2 regions of the Mesorhizobium sp. Pch-S genome follow, and region 2 is predicted to be linked to the other one. Evidence: riboswitches for the same ligand, from Rfam matches in the RefSeq annotation. Region 2 holds a riboswitch; the other holds the start of a gene.
What was found. Region 2 has a riboswitch for thiamine pyrophosphate ahead of thiB (thiamine ABC transporter substrate binding subunit). Riboswitches for the same ligand answer to the same signal wherever they lie in the genome.
Positions count from the first base shown of each region.

Region 1: it holds a riboswitch for thiamine pyrophosphate, as region 2 does, so the genes downstream of both, thiC (phosphomethylpyrimidine synthase ThiC) here and thiB (thiamine ABC transporter substrate binding subunit) in region 2, are expected to answer to the same signal.

Region 1 is NZ_CP029562.1:1,060,353-1,067,337, reverse strand. It holds gene C1M53_RS04945 (carbohydrate ABC transporter permease) at 1-84, shown strand, start outside; gene C1M53_RS04940 (sugar ABC transporter substrate-binding protein) at 122-1,438, shown strand; gene C1M53_RS04935 (alpha-glucosidase/alpha-galactosidase) at 1,716-3,065, shown strand; gene ugpC (sn-glycerol-3-phosphate ABC transporter ATP-binding protein UgpC) at 3,121-4,209, shown strand; TPP riboswitch at 4,291-4,402, shown strand; gene thiC (phosphomethylpyrimidine synthase ThiC) at 4,516-6,372, shown strand; gene thiO (glycine oxidase ThiO) at 6,369-6,985, shown strand, end outside.
Region 2 is NZ_CP029562.1:2,871,722-2,878,706, forward strand. It holds gene C1M53_RS13350 (M48 family metalloprotease) at 1-1,205, opposite strand, end outside; gene thiQ (thiamine ABC transporter ATP-binding protein) at 1,464-2,207, opposite strand; gene thiP (thiamine/thiamine pyrophosphate ABC transporter permease) at 2,204-3,838, opposite strand; gene thiB (thiamine ABC transporter substrate binding subunit) at 3,857-4,858, opposite strand; TPP riboswitch at 4,896-5,009, opposite strand; gene C1M53_RS13370 (thiamine diphosphokinase) at 5,131-5,778, shown strand; gene C1M53_RS13375 (ABC-F family ATP-binding cassette domain-containing protein) at 5,780-6,985, shown strand, end outside.

The DNA of each region.
Region 1 (6,985 bases), 1.8 Mb from region 2:
CTGTCGATCCTGCCCGTCATCGCCATGCTCATCATTTTCGGCCGGCAGATCGTGGAGTCGCTGCAGACGAGCGGCCTGAAATAGCCGGCCAGTCGTGAAGTCATGAAGTGGAGGAGAGACAATGAGAAAAAACCTGACAGGCGTCCTTGCCGCCGCAACCGCGCTGACCACGCTCGCATCCTCGTTCGCGCGGGCCGAGGAGGTGACCCTCAATTATGCCATGTGGGACGCCAACCAGGCTCCCGTGTATCGCCAGTGCGCGGACAAGTTCGAGGCTGAAAACCCCGGCATCAAGATCAACATCAAGCAGGACAGCTGGGACAATTACTGGACCACGCTGAGCACATCCTTTGTCGCCGGCACCGCGCCGGACGTGTTTGTCAACCATCTCAGCCGCTTCCCGGAATTCCTGGCGAACGGCGTGATGGATGACCTGTCGGAGCGCATCGCGGCCGACAAGGTCGACATGAAGGCCTATCTGCCCGGTCTGGCCGAAAGCTGGAACAAGGACGACCGGCAATACGGTCTGCCGAAGGACTGGGACACGATTGCCCTCGTCTACAACAAGAAGATGGTCGCCGATGCCGGGGTCAGCGAGGAGGAGCTCAGGAACCTCACCTGGAACCCGAAAGACGGCGGCTCGCTCGAAAAGGTCGTCGCGCGCCTCAGCGTGGATCAGAACGGCAAGCGCGGCAACGAAGCCGGTTTCGACAAGTCCAGGGTTGCCGTCTATGGCTGGGCAACCAACACCGTGGATGGCTACGGCCAGACGCAATGGAGCTTCCTGGCTGTCTCCGACGGCTTCAAGCCGATCGATAAGCCGTGGGGCAAGCAGTATGGCTATGACAGCCCGGCGCTTGCCGATACGCTGACCTGGATACGCGACCTGGCCCTGAAGAAGGGCTACGCGCTCAGCCAGGAACAGACCGGCAGGCTGAACGCGACCGCGATCTTCGCAGCCGGCAAGGCCGCCATCGTTCCGGATGGCTCGTGGAACATTTCCTCCTATCGCGACACGTCCAAGGCCGAGTTCGGCTTTGCGCCGCTGCCGCAGGGGCCTGAAGGCCGCCGCTCGATGTTCAACGGTCTGTCCGACAGCATCTGGTCCGGATCCCAGCACAAGGACGAAGCCTGGAAATGGGTGAAATATCTCGGCGGATCGGATTGCCAGACCATCGTCGGCAAATCCGGGGTCGTCTTCCCGGCCCGTCCCGAAGCAGCAAAGGCGGCCGAGGAGGCCCACAAGGCAAAGGGACTTGATGTATCTGCCTTCGTTCAGCTGGCGACACCGGAAACGACGTTCCCGTTCCCCATCTCGGATCGCGCCTCGGAGATTTCGGCGATCCTGACGACGGCGATCGAGAATGTCCTGCTTGGCAAGGGCGATCCGGCCGCCATCCTCAAGGAAGCCAACGACCAGGCGAACGGCATGCTCTAGCGTGATCCCGAAAAGTGGGAACCGGTTTTCGGTAAAGATCACGCTCCGACAATCAGCGTGATCCCGAAAAGTGGGAACCGGTTTTCGGAAAAGATCACGCTCCGACAATCAGCGTGATCCCGGAAAGTGGGAACCGGTTTCCGGTAAAGATCACGCTCCGAGCCCTTGAACTCCAATTCCTGGCGCGCCTCTCCCCGCGGTAGGATTTTCCTCCGGCGTTCCTTCCCGGACGTCGGAGGACCCTTCACAATCCCCGTCATCTTATCGAGAACCCGCAATGCGACGCCCAAAGATCACGTTCATCGGAGCCGGCTCCACCGTTTTCATGAAGAACATCATCGGCGATGTGCTGTATCGCCCCGCGCTCAAGGACGCGGTGATCGCGTTGATGGACATCAATCCCGAGCGGCTGAAGGAAAGCGAGGTCGTCGCCGGCAAACTCGTGCAGGCACTTGGCGCCAGCGCGACCATTGAAACACATTCCAACCAGCGCAAGGCCCTGGAAGGGGCGGATTTCGTCGTCGTCGCCTTCCAGATCGGCGGCTACGAACCTTGCACCGTGACCGATTTCGAGGTCCCCAAGCAATTCGGACTGCGCCAGACCATCGCCGACACGCTCGGCGTCGGCGGCATCATGCGCGGCCTGCGCACCGTGCCGCATCTGTGGGCCATCTGCGAGGACATGCTTCAGGTCTGCCCCAAGGCGATCCTGCTGCAGTATGTGAACCCGATGGCGATCAACACCTGGGCGATCGCCGAGAAATATCCTTCCATCCGGCAGGTGGGGCTGTGCCATTCCGTCCAGGGCACCGCCTATGAGCTGTCGCGCGATCTCGATATCCCGGTTTCGGAAATCCGCTATCGCGCCGCCGGCATCAACCACATGGCGTTCTTCCTCACCTTCGAGCATCGCCTGGCGGATGGCAGCTACCGCAACCTCTATCCCGACCTGGTGCAGGGCTATCGCGAAGGGCGCTTCCCGAAACCGAGCCATTGGAACCCGCGCTGTCCGAACAGGGTCCGCTATGAAATGCTGACGCGGCTCGGCTATTTCGTCACCGAAAGCTCCGAACACTTCGCGGAATACACGCCCTATTTCATCAAGGACGGCCGTGCCGATCTCATCGAGAAATTCGGCATCCCGCTCGATGAATACCCGAAACGCTGCGTCGAGCAGATCGCCCGCTGGAAGGAGGAATCCGGGACGCTGACCGGCGCCGATACGATCGCCATCAAGGAGAGCCACGAATATGCCTCCTCGATCATGAATTCGGTCTGGACCGGCGAGCCGTCGATCATCTACGGCAACCAGCGCAACAACGGCTCGATCACCTCGCTGCCGGCCAATTGCGTCGCGGAGGTACCTTGCCTCGTCGATGCCAACGGCATCCAGCCAACGCTCATCGGCGATCTTCCGCCGCAACTGACTGCGCTCATCCGCACCAACATCAACGTCCAGGAACTCACCGTTCGGGCGCTGACCACCGAAAACCGCGACCATATCTACCATGCGGCGATGATGGATCCGCACACGGCGGCCGAGCTCGATCTCGACCAGATCTGGAACCTCGTCGACAGGCTGATCGCGGCGCATGGCGATTGGCTGCCCGCCTGGGCACGCGGCTGAGCGCCCGCCAGATGGCGGGCAATTCGCAAGATAACCGGAGCAACAGTTCGACCCCATGACTTTTCTCAGGATCGATCACGTCACCAAGCAGTTCGGCTCCCTTCAGGTCGTCAAGGGAGTGTCGATCGAGGCCACGAAGGGGGAATTCGTCGTCTTCGTCGGCCCCTCGGGCTGCGGCAAGTCGACCCTGCTTCGCATGATCGCCGGCCTCGAGGAGACCAGCGAGGGCTCGATCTCGATCGACGGCGAGGACCTGACCCATGCCGATCCGGCCGATCGTCATGTCGCGATGGTGTTCCAGTCCTACGCGCTCTTCCCGCACATGTCGGTCTTCGACAACATCGCCTTCGGCATGCAGATCAACAAGGTGCCGAAGGCCGAGATCAAGGCACGCGTCGCGGAGGCCGCCCGCATCCTGCAGATCGAACCGCTGCTCGACCGCAGGCCGAAGCAACTCTCCGGCGGCCAGCGGCAGCGTGTCGCCATTGGCCGCGCCATCGTGCGCAAGCCCAAGATCTTCCTGTTCGACGAGCCTCTCTCCAATCTGGACGCCGAGCTTCGCACCCAGATGCGTGTCGAAATCGCCAAGATCCATCGCGAGATCGGGGCGACGATGATCTACGTCACCCACGATCAGGTCGAGGCCATGACGCTGGCTGACAGGATTGTCGTTCTGCGCGGCGGGCTGGTGGAACAGATCGGCACCCCCATCGATCTCTATGACAATCCGGCCAATCTCTTCGTCGCCGGCTTCATCGGCAGCCCGCGAATGACGTTGCTGTCGGGAACCGTTGAAAGCTCCTCGGCGCATGGCATTCAGGTCGCGTGTCCGGCCTTGTCCCGGCCGCAGTCCATTGCCGGACCCTTTGCGCGGTTGCCTGAAGCAGGCAGCCCGGTCACGCTCGGCCTGCGCCCGGAAACCATCAGGATCGATGCCGCGAATCCGGTGTTCAGCGCCAGGGTGGAAATCACCGAAAATCTGGGCGGCTCCACGCTCATCTACGCCGTGACCCAGGACGGCACCGCGCTGATCGTGCCGGCGCAGGAGCGCACGTCGGTTCGTTCCGGCGATACCTTGCCGCTGGCGTTTTCCACAGCCCCGCATGTGTTCGATGCCGAGGGAAAGAACCTGCGTTTGCCTTAGGTGGAGACCGGCCGGCAAAGGCCTCCTCGCATCTCCCGCTCACACCCCTGTTGACAAAAAGGGCGCTTGAGGTTCACCCTTGAGGCTCACCAGGGGGGTCCCGACAAGGGGCTGAGATACTGCTGTAACGCGCAGTGACCCGTTGAACCTGATCCAGTTCATACTGGCGTAGGGACGGTGGGAACGCTTTGCGGGCCGGCATTTCCGGCTTTGGTTATCGGGCAGGATGCCCGTATTCCCTTCAGCCAGGCGTCGCTTCCTCCTCACTGCGTGGACTGGGTCTCCGTCACTCGAGGAGGCTCGCACATGAATATCCATACCCCGACCGTCACCGTTGGCGAATTGCCGGCATCGCGCAAGGTCTACAAACCGGGCGTCATCCATCCCGGCCTGCGCGTGCCGATGCGCGAGATCTCCGTGCATCCGACTGCCGGCGAGCCGCCGGTCACGGTCTATGATTCCTCGGGGCCCTACACCGACACCAACGTGCAGACCGATATCGAGCGCGGCCTGCCGCGCCTGCGCGAAGAATGGGTCGTCGCGCGCGGCGATGTCGAGCGCTACGAGGGTCGGCTGGTCAAGCCGGAGGACAATGGCTTCGTCTCCGGTGAGCGGCTGACGCCGGAATTCCCGGTGCGCAACCAGCCGTTCCGGGCTAGGGGCGGACGTGCCGTCACCCAGCTCGCTTACGCCCGCGCCGGCATCATCACGCCGGAGATGGAATTCATCGCCATTCGCGAAAACCTCGGCCGCCAGGCGGTGCACACCAAGCTGCAGCGCGATGGCGAGAGCTTCGGTGCGGCGGTCCCCGACTACGTCACGCCGGAGTTCGTGCGCGACGAGGTTGCGCGCGGCCGCGCCATCATCCCGGCCAACATCAACCATCCGGAAGCCGAGCCGATGATCATCGGCCGCAATTTCCTGGTCAAGATCAACGCCAATATCGGCAATTCGGCCGTCACCTCGTCCATGGCCGAGGAGGTGGAAAAGATGGTCTGGGCAACCCGCTGGGGCGCCGACACGGTGATGGACCTTTCCACCGGCCGCAACATCCACAACATCCGCGACTGGATCCTGCGCAATTCGCCGGTGCCGATCGGCACCGTGCCGCTCTACCAGGCGCTGGAAAAGGTCGGCGGCGTTGCCGAGGATCTCTCCTGGGAGGTGTTCCGCGACACGCTGATCGAACAGGCGGAGCAGGGCGTCGACTATTTCACCATCCATGCCGGCGTGCGGCTGCCCTACATTCCGCTCACCGTCGATCGCGTCACCGGCATCGTCAGCCGCGGCGGTTCGATCATGGCCAAGTGGTGCCTCTACCATCACAGGGAAAGCTTCCTCTACGAGCATTTCGAGGAGATCTGCGACATCTGCCGCGCCTATGACGTGTCGTTCTCGCTGGGCGACGGGCTGCGGCCCGGCTCCATCGCCGACGCCAACGATGCCGCGCAGTTCGCAGAGCTGGAGACGCTGGGCGAACTGACGCAGATCGCCTGGGCCAAGGATTGCCAGGTGATGATCGAGGGTCCCGGTCACGTGCCGATGCACAAGATCAAGGAAAACATGGACAAGCAGCTCGCCGTCTGCGGCGAGGCGCCGTTCTACACGCTCGGGCCGCTCACCACCGATATCGCACCCGGCTATGACCACATCACCAGCGGCATCGGCGCTGCCATGATCGGCTGGTTCGGCACCGCCATGCTCTGCTACGTCACGCCCAAGGAACATCTCGGCCTGCCCGACCGCAATGACGTGAAGGTCGGCGTCATCACCTACAAGATCGCCGCCCATGCCGCCGACCTCGCCAAGGGCCATCCCGCCGCCAAGGTCCGGGACGACGCCTTGTCGCGCGCCCGCTTCGAGTTCCGTTGGGAAGACCAGTTCAACCTCTCGCTCGATCCCGAAACAGCGCGCGCCTTCCACGACGAGACCTTGCCCAAGGAAGCGCACAAGGTGGCGCATTTCTGCTCCATGTGCGGGCCGAAATTCTGCTCCATGCGCATCTCGCACGACATCCGTGCCGAGGCACAGAAGGAAGGCATGGCAGCGATGGCGGAAAAGTTCCGCGTCGGCGGCGATCTCTATTTGCCGCTCGATTCCGTCGACATCGTCGACGTGGCCGCTTCCGTCGAAGCTACGGAGGCGGGGGCCGACCAGCCATGAAAGCGCTGGTCAAGGGAGCCGGCGTCGCCGGACTGACGCTGGCCTACGAGCTGGCGTCGCGCGGCGCCGACGTCACCGTCATCGAAAAACGGCATCGCCTTGCCGGCAGCGCCTCCTGGGCTGCCGGCGGCATGCTGGCGCCGTGGTGCGAGCGCGAGAGCGCGGAAGAGGCGGTCGTCACGCTGGGGCGCCTGGCGCTCGACTGGTGGGACACCGTGCTGCCGGGCCATGTCGTGCGCACCGGCACGCTGGTGGTGGCGCCGGCACGGGATGCCGGCGAGCTCGACCGTTTCGCGCGGCGCACGACAGGGTACTCGACGATCGGCGAAGAGGCCGTTGCCGCGCTCGAACCGGATCTCGCCGGCCGGTTCCGGCGCGGGCTGTTCTTCACGCAGGAGGCACATCTCGATCCGCGCCGCGCCCTGGCGACCCTCAGGGACAGGCTGCTCGGGATGGGTGTGCGCTTCGAATTCGGCTATGGCGCGGTGCGGGTGCCGGAGCCGGTCGACATCGAGGCCGATTGCACCGGCATCGCGGCAGGCGTTCCGGGCCTGCGCGGCGTACGCGGCGAGATGCTCCTGCTGCATGCGCCGGATGTTTCACTGGCGCGCCC
Region 2 (6,985 bases):
AGTCGATAGACCTGGCCGTTGGCGCGGATGACGACGATATCGAACTGCCAGCCATCGGCACGTGCTTTGGCCACGGCAGCTTCATTGCCGTTGATCGTTTCCTGACGGACGCTGGCTTCTTCCAGGCCGGCTACCCAGCCGCTGCGGATGTAGTCAGGCAGCGTGACGTCTTTGTCGATCGTCACGCCGTCGAAACGCACTGCCATGTCGCCGGGACCGGTGGCAGTGACGGCCGCTGCTGAATTGTCGATGACGAAGCCGTCCGGCACGGCGAACGACACGCCGAGCTTGGGATGCAGGAAGGTATTTCCGCGCACATAGCCTTCCTCGGGCGTATCGCCGTAGAGAAGACCGTCTATGCCGGCAAGATAGGAATCACGGTCACGGGTTCCGAAGCCCGGCTGGCCGAACATCCGTGCGTGGCGCTGCGCCAGGTCGATACGCTGCGGCGTGTTCGGATGGGTGGCGAGGAAGTCGAGGCTGGCGTCGGTCGCACCGCTGACCGAGCGGAAGCCGGCATAGGAGGCCATCGACTGCAGGAAGCGGCCTGCCGCATAGGGGTCGTAGCCGGCTTCACCGACCGACTTGATGCCGATGGCATCTGCCTCCAGTTCCTGGTTGCGCGAGAACTGGGCAAGCCTCAGCTTGCCACGGATGAGGGCCGCCTTGGCATTGGGATTGTCGCCGAGCACATCGGAGACGACCTTGGTGGCGAGGCCTTCCTCGGCTTCCAGCTGCTGGCGCTGCAGTCCGTGGTTGGCGGTGACGTGGCCCATCTCATGCGCAATCACGGCGGCGATTTCGGATGAGTCGTTGGCGAGCGCCAGCAAGCCGCGGGTGATGTAGAGGTATCCACCCGGCAGCGCGAAGGCGTTGACGTTGGGTGAATTCAGGATGGTGATGCGATAGGTCTGCGTCGGATTTGCCGACACCACGGTGAGCCGGCCGACGATCTTGGCGACCATACGCTCGAGCTTCGGATCGGAATATTCGCCGCCATAGGTGGCGAGGATGCGCGGGTGCTGCGCCTTGGCAAGATCGGCAAGGCGACTGTTGGCCTGCGCATTGTCGACCGTGACGGGTCTGTTCGAAGGCTGGAAGCCGGATTCCTCAACGGCATTCGGCATCACCGACTGGCAGGAAGCAAGCGCAAAAACCACCCCAGCCAGCGCGAGCATGCGCGCCGGGGTCTTCTTGCAGCTCATGTCCAGGCCGGTCGACAGGTCGGCTTCCTTTTTCGTCTCGACGGGGCAATCTACGATTGTGCCAGACAATCTGCGGTGGACCTAGCCACACGCGAGGCAGATTGGCAAGCAAGGACGATGATGCCCCCAAACCCGTTTGACCGCAAATTATGTCGGCTTCCGGGCAAGACAAATGCCTGAGTCGCATAATCCGTTCCAGATTTCCCTGGTGCAGGACCAGTTAAAATATGGCGGTGGCCACTCTTTTCCGCAGCCCGGCTAACCTTCGTCGATTGCGCCGGCGTATCGCCGGAAGGCTGCCGGACCATTCGTGGAAAAGAAATCGCCCGCTCCGCCACTTGCGGCAACTGTACCGTTCTCCAGGAAAACGACATGAGCAGCGATGCGGCGTGCGTCTTGTGGCTGGTGGGTGACGAAGAGCGTGGTCATTTTTCGCTCGGCCTGGACCGCCGCCACGAGATCCAGCATATCCTCCCGCAGGGCAGGTCCAAGCGATGCAAAGGGTTCATCCAGCAGCAGGACAGGTCGATCGCGGACCAGGGCACGCGCCAGCGCAACGCGTTGACGCTCGCCGCCGGAAAGCTCGCGCGGCAGGCGTTTGTCCTTGCCGGCCAGGCCCGTGCGCGCGAGCGCGTCGGCGATGCTGGCGCGATGCGTGGCAGTGAGGGCGAGCGAAGGTGAGATACCGAGGCCAACATTGCGGAACACATCGAGATGGGCGAACAGGTTGTTCTCCTGAAAGACCATCGAAACCGGCCGCTCGGATGGTGAAGCGCCGCTGAAATCCCTGCCGCCGATCAGAACGCGCCCGGAGCGAGGTGTTTCGAACCCGGCTACCAGGTTGAGCAATGTCGATTTGCCCGAGCCGCTCGGCCCCATCACGGCGGTGATTCTGCCAGCAGGAAATTCAACGTCGAAAGCGAGGCCGACCTCGCCATAGCTGAAGGTCGTCCTGTCCAGATGCAGCGATACACCCTGCCGAACCGGCATATCGGCGGTCATGGGGAACGTTCCTTTCCGAGCCGGTCGGCAAACAGGATCAGCGCGAAACAAACCAGACCCAGCAGCAAAGCCAGTCCCGCGGCGTCGGCGGTACGATAGCTGCCCATGCGGGCGAGCAGAAGATAGGGCAGCGTCTGCAGGGAATCCGAACCGAACAGCGCGATCACGCCGAGATCGCCGAGCGACAAAGCCATGGCAAAGGCAAAGGCAGTGGCAAGCGGTCGTTGCAGCACGGGCCAATCGATCAGCCTCAAGCGGGCCCAGCCCGTGATGCCAAGCTGTGCGCAAAGCCGCTCATGCCGTTCGCTGGCCGCATCATAGGCTGGGCGAATGGCACGCAGGGCGAAGGGCATTGCCATGATGGCGTTCACCGCAACGACCATCACCGGAGCAATCGCGAAAGCGTTGCCGACATGACGCAGCAGCAGGAACCAGCCGGCGCCGATGACGATCGGTGGCACGACCAGCACGAAGCCGGCCCCGGTATCGGTGGCATATTCCAGCAGCGACCGACCACCGGTTCTGCCGCGCCGAGCGGCCAAGCCATGTCGCGCCATAGCCAGGGACAGGGAAAGGGCTGTCGCAAGCAGCGCCGACAGGAATGCGAGCGTCGCGCTCGTGGCGGTGGCCCGACGCACGGCCTGTTCGCCGATGAGGCGGACAAGGTCTGATTGCAGCCCGGCGGCTATGGTCGCCATCATCGGGCCTGCGACGAACGACAAGGCAAGCATGATGAGCAAGGTGTTCAGAGCCGTCTCGCTGCGACCGATCGAAAGGTAGCGGCGCGGGGCCACGGAAAGACCGGTCTCGGCGGTCGTGTTGGCGCCGAGGCGAGAGAGCAGGGCGACAACGGCGAAAGTCAGCAGGACCTGCAGCAGCGTCAGCGCCACCGCGCGCGCTGGATCGAAATCGAAGCGCAACGCCTGATAGATGGCGACTTCCAGCGTGGTTGCGCGCGGCCCGCCGCCAAGGATCAGCACAATGGTGAACGAGGTGATACACAACATGAAAACCAGACCGGCGACACCGGGAAGCGCCTGTCTCAGCGCCGGCCATTCGATGAAGCGGAAGGCAGGGCGCGCGCCCATGCCGAGTTGGCTGGCCAGCCGCCATTGATCCGCCGGAACGGTCTGCAACGCTTCGAGGAATAGGCGCACGCAGAGTGGCAGATTGAAGAAGACATGGGCGACAAGGATGCCGGAGAGGCCGTAGATGCCTGGCCAATCCTCGCCTGTGACCCTCGTCAGGAAAGGCGCGAAATAGCCGGCGCGGCCATAAAGGGCGAGAACCCCGAGCGCGGCGACGATGGCGGGCAGCGCCAGAGGCACAGCGAACAGTTGCAGAATGAAGTTGCGGCCGAAAAAGCCAGGGTGACGCGCCAGTGCCCGCGCCACGAACAGTGCCGGTACGACCGACAGACAGGTCGACAGCACGGCCTGCCACAAGGTGAAGCGGACGATGCGAAAGAGATAGGAATCGAAAGCGGCTGCCGCCCCTGAAAAATCGCCGGCACTTTCGATGGCAAGGCCAAGGAAAGCGCCGCCGATCAGGATGGCGACAAAGACAAGCGCAGCCACTCCCGCACCGACACGTCTGTCGCGCAATGCAGTGGAGTGCGCAGCCTGAGACAATGGATTCGCCCGTCGTTCCTACTTGCTCATCACGTTGAGCCACTCATCCACCCAGGCTTTACGGTTTTTCGCAATCTCCTCGGGGCTGAAAGCCAGGGTCTTGGTCGGCTTCACCAGTTTGTCGAACGCCGGATCGAGCGGCTTGTCCATCTTGCCGGCCGGGAACATCCAGTTGGTTTCCGGGACGACATCCTGGAATTTCGGGCTGGTCATGAAGGCCATGAACTTCCCGGACAGCGGATTCTTGGCGCCGGTGGTGGTGATGCCAGAGACCTCGACCTGAAGGTAGTGGCCCTCGGAGAAGGACGCTGCCTGGTAGCGATCGGTCTTTTCAGCGATCATATGGTAGGCGGGCGAGGTGGTGTAGGACAGCACCATCGGCGCTTCACCCTTGGTGAACAGGCCGTAGGCCTCACTCCAGCCCGGCGTCACGGTGAGCACGCGGTCCTTCAATTTCGCCCAGGCTTCCGGCGCCTTGTCGCCGTACACCGAGCGCACCCACAACAGCAATCCAAGGCCGGGCGTGGAGGTGCGTGGATCCTGGATGGCGATCTTCTGGGTGGGATCGCCTTCGACAAGATCCTTGAGGCTGGCCGGCGGTGTCTTCAGCTTCTCCGTGTCGTAGACGACGGCAAAATAGCCGTAGTCATAAGGAATGAAGGTGTCGTCGTTCCAGCCGCCCGGCACGTCGAGTGCCGCCGTCGTGCCATGCGGGACGAACAGACCGCTTGCCTTGGCATCCGCGGTCAGGTTGGTGTCGAGCCCAAGCACGATATCGGCCTTCGTGGCAGCGCCCTCCAGCTTGACCCGGTTGAGCAGGGCGACGCCGTCCGCAACCGAGACGAAATCGACCTCGCAGTCGCAGTCCGCCTCGAACGCCTTCTTGACCTGCGGGCCTGGACCCCACTCGGCGGTGAAGCTCTCATAGGTGTAGATGGTCAGTTTTTCTTTCGCCGTTGCCGGCAAGGTGGCGGCAGCCAAAGCGAGAGCGGAAATCAGGGCAGACAGAGTTTTGCGCATCGGCGCCTCCTTCACTTCGTGACAAGGGAACCGGCGCTTTGGCTAAGCGTCTAATCCCTCCGCCGGTACAAACCGGATCAGGTTCAGCGGGTTGGCTTTTCGCCTCTCAGCCAGGTCGCGAAGCCGCGATCGGGCACCCCGTTAGAGCGGCTCGAGACATAGAGCGGGCTACGATGGCGCGCAAGCGTTAGTTTGCCGGGACAGATCGGGGCCGGGTGCAGGTTCTCGCGCGCACTTCCGTTTCGGCATGGGGGCTGGTAAGGGCGACGCCCATGAGCACTTTCACCCTTCTGCTTGGCGGCGAGGTCATCCAGACGCCGCGGCTCGAAGCCCAGGTCGCCGGTACCCGCGTGATCGCGGCCGACTCCGGTATCCGGCATGCGGACTTGCTGGGGCTTACGCCTGAGCTGTGGGTCGGAGATTTCGATTCCGCGCCGGCCGATCTGCCGCCGCATCTGGCACAGGTTCCGCAGGAGCGGTTCCCGGCCGAGAAGGATTCCACCGACGGCGAACTCGCTGTTTCGATTGCACTCGACCTGGGCGCCAGGAAACTGAACCTTGTCGGCGCCTTCGGTGGTGCCAGGGCCGATCATGCCTTCCTGCATCTGGCATTGGCGCTCAGCCTGGCCGAACAGGGAACCGACGTGCTCCTGACCAGCGGTGCGCAGGAGGGTATTCCGCTTCTGCCCGGCAAGACAGCGACCTTCGACTATGCCGAAGGAACGCTGTTTTCCGTGCTCGGCTTCTCGAAACTCACCGGGCTTACGATCAAGGGCGCCAAATGGCCGCTGAATGCGGTGGAAATGCCTTTCGGTTCGTCGCTCACCATTTCCAATGCCGTGCAAGGCAAGCTCGAAATCGCACTCGGCAGCGGCCGTGCGCTCCTGCTTGCCCATCCTTACCCACTTCCCGAAAGCTGACATGGCGCCACCCCTTCTCAATCTGACTGGTATCAAGCTGACCTTCGGCGGCACGCCCCTGCTGGATGGTGCCGAACTCGTGGCAGCTCCCGGGGACAAGATCGCGCTGGTCGGCCGCAATGGTTCCGGCAAGTCGACATTGCTCAAGATCGCTGCCGGCATGATCGAGCCGCAGGATGGCGAGGTGTTCCGCCAGCCGACGGCAACCGTGCGGTACCTGCCGCAGGTTCCCGACATGGACGGTTTTGCCAGCGTGCGCGCCTATGTCGAAGCAGGACTGGGACCGGCCGACGATCCATATCGCGCGACCTACCTGATGGAACATCTGGGGCTCACCGGCGAGGAGCGTCCTGCCGATCTTTCCGGCGGCGAAGCGCGCCGGGCCGCATTGGCCCGCGTCATGGCGCCGGAACCCGACATCCTGCTGCTCGACGAGCCGACCAACCATCTCGACCTCGCCGTCATCGAATGGCTGGAAGAGGAACTGGCGCGCACTTCCTCAGCCTTGATCGTCATTTCCCACGACCGTCGTTTCCTGCAGCGCATCTCGCGTGCCACGGTCTGGCTCGACCGCGGCCAGACGCGCAGGCTGGACAAGGGCTTCGGCCATTTCGAGGAATGGCGCGACCAGGTTCTGGAAGAGGAAGAGCGCGACCAGCACAAGCTTGGCCGGCAGATCGTGCGCGAGGAACATTGGCTTCGCTACGGTGTGACGGCGCGGCGCAAGCGCAACATGCGCCGGCTGGGCGAATTGCAGTCGATGCGCCAGCGCTTCCGCAGCCATCGCGGCGCGGAAGGCACCGCGACGCTGGTGGCCAGCGACGCAGCGGAATCGGGCAAGCTGGTAATCGAGGCCAAGAACATCGAGAAGAGCTTCGGCGATCTCACCGTGGTGAAGGATTTTTCGACCCGTATCCAGCGCGGCGATCGTGTCGGTCTGGTCGGTGCCAACGGCGCCGGCAAGACGACCTTGCTGAAGATGCTGACCGGGGAGATGAAGCCTGATGCCGGCACGGTGCGCCTGGGGGTGAACCTCGAGATCGCCGCGCTCGACCAGAAGCGCGAGGCCGCCGATCCGGCCGAGACGTTGTCGCATTACCTTACGGATGGGCGTGGCGAAAACCTCGTCATCAATGGCGAGCAGCGCCATGTCGTTTCCTATATGAAGGACTTCCTGTTCAAGCCGGAGCAGGCACGCACCCCGGTG